One region of the Halomonas sp. H10-9-1 genome, then DNA from elsewhere that is predicted to be linked to it. Evidence: riboswitches for the same ligand, from Rfam matches in the RefSeq annotation. Region 1 holds a riboswitch; the other holds the start of a gene.

Region 1 (4,406 bases):
CCCCCGGGCGGGCGTGGAGCCATGGCCGATAGTAGCGAATCGCCGCTCGCGGCGATGGCTCGGGCACGTCCAGCTCATGGCCGGCCGCGGCGAGCAGCCAGCGCAGCAGGCCATCGAGGTGCTCGGGGCTACGCCCCTGGTAGTAGGCACGCCCGGTCAGCCACCCAGCCTGGGTGGGGAAGCGCTCGAGTTGTGCCGTCAGGTGCTCGGCTGCCGCCACGTCGGGGGCAGGGCCTGCCACCAGCTCGCCGAGTGTCGCGGCGTCGAGCCCGGCCAGCAGGCGCACACCGCCCAGCCGCGACAGGCGCGTCAGGCGCCTGTCGCCGTTGATGGCGAGGATGGGGAAGTCGCGCCGGGCGGCGGCGCTGTCGACCAGCCGCGCCAGGCGCCCCACCTGGTCGCCGAACACCGCCGCCAGCAGCAGCGCATCGGCGCCGTCGAAGAGCGCGGCGAGCTCGGCATCGTCCGCCTCGGCCAGCTGCTCCGGCGTGCGCAGGACCACCTCATGCCCGGGGTGAGCATCGAGGAAGCGCGCCGCACCGGCGGCGAGCTCGGCGGCCGAGCGCTCCGAAACGACGCCGACCAGCGTGCCCGCCGAGGCCAGCACCGGCAGCAGGGCGAGCAGCAGCGCCATCGCCCCCCGCGCCATCACAGGGCCCCGAAGTGCACGCTGAGGAAGGCAGCGCGACCGGCATTGATATAGTCGCGAGCGGTCTCGTACTCCTTGTCGAGCGCGTTGTCGACCGTCAGTCGCGCCGACCAGTGCGGTGCGAAGTCCCAGCCGGCGCGCAGGTTGAGCAGGCCGAAGCCGGCCAGGCGCTCCTGGTTGGCGGCGTCATTGTAGCGATGGTTCTGGACGACCCAGGAGCCGCCCATGGACCAGTCGCCGAGCTCACGATCAACGTCCAGGCGCAGGCTCTGAGTGGCGCGGCGCGGCAGGTCGTTGCCGCGGCTCTCTCCCTCACCGCGATCCTCCGGGTCGAGATAGGTGAGCGCGGCCTGCAGGGTCCAGTCGCCCAGCTCCGCACCGGCCGCGAGCTCCGCACCACGGAGGCGCGTCTCATTGATATTCTGTGGAGCCCACAGGCCGCTCTCTGTCGGCGCCCAGTCGATCATGTCATCGATATCGGTCTGATAAAGCGCCGCATCCCAGAACCAGGCACGGTACTGGCCACGAGCGCCGACCTCGAACGTTTCGGAGGTTTCAGCATCGAGATCGGAGTTGCCACTGCCAGGCCAATAGAGATCATTGAAGGTGGGCGCCCTAAAGGCAGTGCCATAACTTGCCCGCAGAGTGTGGTGAGTATCCAGGTCATAGCCCAGTGCCAAGCTGCCGGTTACCTCATCACCATAGGCCTCGTTGTCGTCATAGCGCAGGCTGGTCTGCAAGGCGAAAGGAGAGAAATCGAACAGGCCCTGCGCGAAGACGGCAACGTTGTCGCGGCTATCAACCTCGTAGTCGTTGGTGCTGGACACCTTGTCTTCGCTGTACTCCGCCCCGGCCACCAGTTCGTGGGCGCCGAAGGCGAAGGTATTCTGCCAGCGCGCGGCCTGGGTACGGGTATCGATGATCGAGAAGCCAAAATCATCAATGCTCTCGTATTCGTCACGCGCCTCGCTGAGTGTCACGCGGCTACGCCAGTATCCGCTAATTGGCAGTTCGCCATAGATGCCCGTCACCTGCTGGACAAAGTCATTCTCGCCACCGTCGTATTCATTGCTGCCGCGCGCGCGCAACGCCAGTAACCCGACTTCCGCGCCGGTATCCCACGTATGCGACATGCGCGCCAGCGCCGTGGTGTTGTCGTAGCCCATATCGTCTCCGCCACGGCGTATCGGCTCGCCGTCGGTATCGAAGCGGCTGGCGGCGAAATGGTAGCGCGTGCCACCCTCGGCACCGGAAAGGCTGGCACTATAACGCTGGGTATCGAAGGAGCCACCGCCAAGGGAAATGCGCGGTGCGGGCTCACCCTCGCCTTCCGGCGTAAACAGCTGCACCACCCCGCCCATCGCATCGGCGCCATAGAGACTGCCACGCGGGCCGCGCACGATCTCGGCGCGCTCGAACATGCGCGGATCCAGGGATGACCACGCCGCACCACCCGCGGTCGCCGAGCGCAGACGGATACCGTCGATCAATAACGTCGTTGATTTATTGTCGGTACCGCGGATATAGACGCTACTGCTCTTGCCGAAGCTGCCATTGGAGATGACATCCACGCCCGGCTGACCGCGGAAGAGGTCGGTCAGGCTGGTGGGATCCTGGCGACGCAGGGTCGCCTCATCGAGCAGGGTGACGGAAGAGAGCGTCTCGTCGGCGGTGCGCGGCGCCAGCGCGGCGGTGATGACCAGGGGGTTGAGGTCGACGGCGGTGTCGCGGCTGTCGGTCTCGGCCTGAGCCTGGATGGCCAGGGGGATAAGCGCCAGGCCGAAGGCGGCCAGGCCCCGCGGAGCGTTGCGTGTGGTGTTCATGAATGTCCCTTGCTCGCCGTGCCTACCCGCACAGCATTGGTACTGCATTCACCGAGACGGCAAGGAACGAGGGAGGGAAAACGACAGCAACAGCGTCAACCCCGCTTCGTGGTCACCCACCGTAACCCGGCATGAAGGGAAACACGGGGTTCCATGTTTCCTACGCTCTCGGGCCGGTCTCCGGGCTGACGAGCGGACGCAAAGCGTCCCGGAAAGCCACCTTCCCGTGCCAAGCGGCACAGTGGTATAGGGCGTTCCTAAACTCGATCACCGTTGCGGGGGCAGCGTCGGACTGGCGGACTCTCGGCAAGAGCACCGCGCACCGACTTCCCGTTTCACCCTGGCGCGTCTGCGCGCGCCTAGGGCACCTGAGAGTGGCGATAAACTAGCAATCCGAACCCATAAGATCAACGACGCCGACGTACCGGAACACGACATGCCCTGTTATTTCAATCGCTTGACGAGTCCATGACGAACGTAGCAGACGCTCTCGGCGCGCGCGGCGGCATCCTGCGCCAGCCAGCCGGCAAGGTCGCGCAGGCGCCGCGTCGACGCCGCCATTGGCACGATGCCGCGACCTATTTCGGACAGGACCAGCACCACCACCGGACCACCCCGGCGTTCGACCGCCACCAGCGCATCGAGCGTGGCGACGAGCCGCTCACGCAGCCGGTCGTCATCAGGCTCAGCGCCCAAGGCGCCCTCGAGCCAGGTGGTCCACCCCGTCAGCACCAAGGGAGCAGCGGTGATCGACGCACGCCAACTCTCCAGCGGAGCGCCGGGCGCCAGCCGGTGCCAACAGGCGGTAGGGAAACGCTCGGTTACCGCCTCGTGCTTGCCGGCGCAGGCACCGCCGATGAAGAGCTGCATTGCCACCTCCCCTCCCGTTGCATGAAGGTCAGCCGGCGGCCCTCGGCCTGTCCCACGCTGCCCTCCCAGAAATCGATCGCCTCGAAGCGTCGGCGCAGCTCGCGGATCACGCCGCCATGGGTGACGATCAGCACCCGCTGGAGCGCCTGCGACTCCACGTCGGTGAACAGCTCGCCCAGCCACTCGCCCAGGCGCTGACGCAGGGCACGGGCGGATTCTCCGCCGGGAGGCGCCTGCTCGCCCACGCTGTCGATCCAGGCACGGTAGGCGGGCAACGCCTGGAGCTCCGCGTAGCGCTTGCCCTCGTACTCGCCAAAGTCGAGCTCGCGAAGCCGTGCGTCAAAGCGCGCTATCGGCGCGGCGTGCCGCCCCGGATAGGCATGCGCCAGGGTCTGGCGGCAGCGCATCAGGTCGCTGGCGTAAACGGCATCGAAGCACTCGCCGTGTAGCGCCTCGCGTAGCCGATCCAGGCCGGGCTGCCCCTCGGGCAGCAGCAGGGGAATGTCACGCTGCCCCTGGTAGCGGCGCTCGATATTCCAGGCCGTCAGCCCGTGACGAACGACCACCAGCTCCAGGCGATCAGCAACAGCCATAGTTCTCCTCCCTCGATGGCAGCCCCCACGATATCGCCATTGATGCCGTTGAAGCTGCGCGTCATGACCCGCTCATAGCCGAACAGAAAGGGCAGCAGGCCGACGAGCAGCCACGGCCAACCGGCCAGGGGCCAGAACAGCGGGACCAGTGCCAGCAGGGCCAGCGGTAGATCGCACGGACCGAGATGCTGGCGCCACCTCCACGCCAACCCCTCGCGGCGGGCGCAGGGCGCCAGGCGCAGCAGTCCCACGGCACCGAAGCGGGCCAGCGCCGGCACCGCCACCAGCACGCCCAGGGGTGCCCCGGCGGTGAGCAACGCCCACAGCATCAGGCCCTTCCAGGCCAGCAGGAAAACCAGCGCCAGGATACCGAAGCTGCCCACCTGCGGGTCCTTCATGATCTCCCAGCGCCGGGCCAGGGGCGCATTGCTGCCCAGGGCATCGGCCACGTCCATCAGGCCGTCCAGGTGC
Region 2 (4,406 bases), 2.1 Mb from region 1:
CGCCCCGGAAGATCGCGGCGACCAGTTCCGGCGCAGAGGGGAAATAGCCGTGAAAGTAGCTGGCTACCAGGCCGCGGCGTCGGAAGACCGGCTCCGCCTCGCTGCCGGCCAGCCGGCGGGTCCGTGCCAGCGGGACTTCGCCGGTGTCCAGCTCGGAGTGGTGATAGGTGTGGCCACGCAACTCACCGCGGTCGCTGCGCAGGCTCTGCAGCCCCAGGGCCTTCAGCTTGCCGGCCATGCGTACGCTGCCCGGCAGCAACCCCAGCATGGCATGCGTCTCACCCTCGCCATCGGTGAGCGCCTCCGTGCAGGCCATCAGCCCACCGCACTCGGCCAGGAGCGGCCTGTCCGCCGCAAAGTGGGAGCGGATGGCATCGCGGATGCCGTCATTGGCGGCCAGCGTCCTGCCATGTAACTCCGGATACCCCCCCGGCAGCCAGAGGGCATCCGCCTCGGGCAGTCCGCGATCCTTCAGGGGAGAGAAGAACCTCAGCGACGCGCCCAGCTGCCGGAGCAGGTCGAGGTTGGCCCGGTAGATAAAGGCGAAGGCAGCATCGCGGGCCACGGCAATGCGTACGCCATCGAGCAGGCGCGGAGGCGGCTCGGGAGCCCCGGCTTCCAGGGTCACCCGCGCCGGCAGGCGATCGAGGCCGGCCTCGGCGAGCACCGCGGCGGCGGCATCCAGCTGGCGGTCTAGCCCCTCGAGTTCACCGGCCTGCACCAGGCCCAGATGGCGGTCGGGAATGGCCATGGCAGCGCTGCGTGGAATCGCCCCCAGCAGCGAGATTCCCGCCGGCAGGCTTTCCCGCAGCATGTCGCCGTGTCGAGCGCTGCCGATGCGGTTGGCGATCACTTCCCGCACCACCATCCGCGGATGGTAGGTGGCCAGCCCCTGGGCCACGGCACCGAAGGTCTGGGCCATGCCCCGAGCATCGATCACCGGCAGTGCCGGAATGCCCGCCAGCATGGCGAGATCGGCACTGGAAGGCTCGCCGTCGAACAGCCCCATGGAGCCTTCGACCAAGATCAGATCCGCCGACTGCGCTGCCTCGGCCAGACGCCAGCGACACTCCTCCTCACCCGTCATCCAGGGATGGAGCTGATAGACAGGCTCCCCCGATGCCACTTCCAGCACCATCGGATCGAGATAGTCCGGGCCATGCTTGAAGACCCGCACCCGGCGACCGGCATTGCGGTGCAGCCGTGCCAGGGCGGCCGTGACCATGGACTTGCCCTGGCCGGAGCCGGGCGCGCTAATCAGTGCGGCGTGGGTCTCGCCGCGAATCGGGGTCGTGGTCATGTTCACCTCACAGGGACTAAGACAGGGGCACCGTCGAGCTCAACGCTGGCCAGTCGCTGGCCGTAGAGGCGCACCAGACCACGGTGGCCAGCGACCTCGCTCGGCACGGGCCTAACGGCGTGCACGCGCCGCCTCCAGCTTCTCGCAGAACAGCCGGCTGCCCTCGAGCAGGCGCGGCGTGGGTCGCTGGATCAGCGACGGCGGAACGAAGAAGAGGTTGCCTTCTGCCACGGCGGTCAAGCTGGGGTACTGCTCCCAGTGAGTAAGCCATTGGCGGTTCTCCTCGCCCATGCCGCCGGCCAGTATCGCCTCCGGGTCGGCGCCCAGCACCGACTCGTCGTCGATACGCGGCACCAGGCGCTCGAGGCCACCGAAGACGTTGTCGCCACCGCAGGCGGTCAACACCTTGCCGATCAAGTGGTCATCGTTGACGGTCATCAGCGGCTCGTCCCACACCTGATAGAAGACACGCACCGGCGAGCGGTCGGCGTAGCGGTCACGGATCTCCGCCATGCCGTCGCGAAACCGCGCCGCTTCCTCATGCGCCGCCTCGTGGGTGCCTGCCAGGTCGCCCAGCCGTTCGATGGCGCTTGCCACCCCCTCGAAAGTGCGCGGCTCCAGGTAGAACACCGGCACACCCAGCGCTTCGAGGGTCTCCAGCTGCTCGGCCGGGTTGCCGGTGACCCAACCGATCGCCAGGGTCGGACGCAGGGCCGCCAGGCGCTCCATATCCAGGCGCATATGGCTACCGATGCTGGCCACTTCGCGCGCCTCGGGGGGGTAGTCGCTGTAGTCGACCACCGCCACCACCGCCTCGCCGGCGCCGGCGGCATAGACCAGCTCGGTAGCCCCCGGCGACAGCGCGGCGATGCGCTCGGCCGGCGCGGAGAGGCATACCTCGCGTGCGGCATCGTCGATGGCACACACCTCGGCACGGGCCGGCACTGCAACTGCAGCCAGTGGCAGCACGGCCAGGGAGAAGGTGGTCAGGGCGAAGGTGGCCAGGCCATGGGAGGTATGAACGGTTTTCATGAATGCCCCTTGCTTGTCGTACCAACCCGTACGCTGCGGGTCTGTTCTGGGCCGATGCAAGGGAGTTCAGGCGGGAGTGCGGCCAGGCGAGTGGCAACTGCCCTGCCCGAGACCGCCCTCCGCGATTCGGCATGCACTCTCCGGCCGGTCTCCGGGCTGACGAGCGAAGGGGCAGTACCTCTGCCGGTCCTTCAGGGCAACCGCCTTCCCATGCCTTGGCACAGTGGCATCACGGTCGCTCTTGTCTCGATCACCGTTGCGGGGGCAGCGTCGGAATGGCGGACTCGCTGGAGGAGCACCGCGCACCGACTTCCCGTTTCACCCCGACGCAGTGACGCGCCTGGGGCACCCAAGAGTGCGCACAAGCTAGCAAGGCGCAGCGTCGTGGTCAACGTCGCTGCTCCGAAGGCATGCTCAAAACTCTTGTATTTCAGCTGGTTGCAGAGGCTATGGCGCAAGCGCCAGCAGGCGGCCGGGCTGGCCCCCATGCCGAGGCCAGTCATGGGAGAAGCTCCCCGGCTCTCGTGCACTCATGACAGTGCCTCTGCGAGCAGCACCAGCGCCGCCAGCAGCGCCAGAAAGCCCAGCCAGCCGCCGTGCATCAGCCGAACGGTCGCACCGATATGGGCATGACGCAGCGGCTCCCGAGGCGTCCCCAGGCGGGCGCGCTCGGAGACCTCGCCACGGTAACGGTTGGTGCCGCCGAGCCGAACGCCCAACAGGTTGGCCACCATGGCCTCGGGCCAGCCGCTGTTGGGGCTCGGGTGCCTGGGCGCTTCGCGACGGGTAGCGGCCAGGGCACCGCGGACATGGGGGGGGCGCGCCCCGCGGGCCAGGCAACAGGCCCCTAGCCACAGGGTCAGGGCGGTGAGCCGGGCCGGCAGCCAGTTGGCGGCGTCATCCAGGCGCGCCGAAGCCCGGCCGAAGTCGCGGTAGCGCTCGCTGCGATAGCCCACCATGGAGTCCAGGGTGTTGACCGCCTTGTAGGCCACCGCCAGGGGGGCGCCCCCCAACAGGGCGAAGAGGAGCGGCGCGGTGATGCCGTCCACCGTGTTCTCGGCCACGGTCTCCACCGCCCCGCGGGTCACGCCTTCCTCGTCCAGCTCCTCGGTGTCGCGGCCGACGATCAGGGAGAGCGCCCGGCGCGCCGCGGGCAGGTCGCCCCGAGCCAGCGGGGTGGCCACCGCCTGGGCGGCGTCCCGCAGGCCACGAATGGCGAGGCAACTGGCCAGCAGCCAGCCCTCCGCCAGCCAGCCCAGCCAGGCATGAACGCGCTCCAGCAGGGCGATGCCGGCCCAGGCCAGCAGGCCACTGCCCGCCACTACCAGGGCGGTCATCAGCGCTCCGCGGATGCGGCGCGCCCGGGGCGACCCATGGTTCCAGGCGCGCTCCAGCCGGGCGATCACCGCCCCGATGCCCACCACCGGGTGGGGCAGGCGGCGCGGGTCGCCGATGGCCAGGTCCAGAACCACGGCGGCCAACACCAGGGCCAGCAGCGCAGGCGAGAACGGTTCAGCCATGGGTGCCCTCCTCCATCGCCTGGCGCCGCCGCCACTCCCGGGAGGCCAGCAGCGAGGCGCGGGTGGCCCGATAAACCGCCCGGCCCAGCTCGCGACCGAGCCGTGTTCCCGAACCGGCATAGGGGGTCACCTCGCCCACTTGCGTCGCGGCAACGGCCAGGCAATCGGTGGAGGTGCCGCTGGCCGGCGTGCCGCTATGGGGGTCCAGCACCCCGAGGGAGTGCAGGGCGCGCACCTTGGCCTCGCTGGCCGACAGGCAGGCGTTGACCAGGCCGCCGTCGGTGAGGTGGCCATCGATCAGGAGCAGGGTATTGATGGTGCCTACCGGCCGAGGATCCCCGGCCAGAGGGGCGGCGATATCCACGGCATTGCCGGCCCCGGCGGTCACCGCCGCCAGCACCCCCTGCCCCGCCTCCACGTGCAGGTGTTCAAGGCGCACCGCGGTCATCATGGCCAGGCTCTCGCCCGCCGGCAGCCGCCGCGCCGCCAGCCAGTCGGCGAGATCCGCCGCCGGCGCGCCCCCGGCGTACCCCTTGTCCACGTGGAAATTGCAG

What was found. Region 1 has a riboswitch for cobalamin ahead of NFH66_RS00880 (TonB-dependent receptor domain-containing protein). Riboswitches for the same ligand answer to the same signal wherever they lie in the genome.
Region 2: linked by a shared signal. The riboswitch ahead of NFH66_RS10665 (cobalamin-binding protein) and the one ahead of NFH66_RS00880 (TonB-dependent receptor domain-containing protein) in region 1 are both predicted to bind cobalamin.

The regions. Positions count from the first base shown of each region.
Region 1 is NZ_JAMSHO010000001.1:179,150-183,555, reverse strand. It holds gene NFH66_RS00885 (cobaltochelatase subunit CobN) at 1-634, opposite strand, end outside; gene NFH66_RS00880 (TonB-dependent receptor domain-containing protein) at 649-2,472, opposite strand; cobalamin riboswitch at 2,627-2,859, opposite strand; gene NFH66_RS00875 (bifunctional adenosylcobinamide kinase/adenosylcobinamide-phosphate guanylyltransferase) at 2,917-3,342, opposite strand; gene NFH66_RS00870 (histidine phosphatase family protein) at 3,294-3,935, opposite strand; gene cobS (adenosylcobinamide-GDP ribazoletransferase) at 3,887-4,406, opposite strand, start outside.
Region 2 is NZ_JAMSHO010000001.1:2,309,728-2,314,133, forward strand. It holds gene NFH66_RS10660 (cobyrinic acid a,c-diamide synthase CobB) at 1-1,300, opposite strand, end outside; gene NFH66_RS10665 (cobalamin-binding protein) at 1,412-2,332, opposite strand; cobalamin riboswitch at 2,458-2,700, opposite strand; gene cbiB (adenosylcobinamide-phosphate synthase CbiB) at 2,863-3,852, opposite strand; gene NFH66_RS10675 (adenosylcobinamide amidohydrolase) at 3,845-4,406, opposite strand, start outside.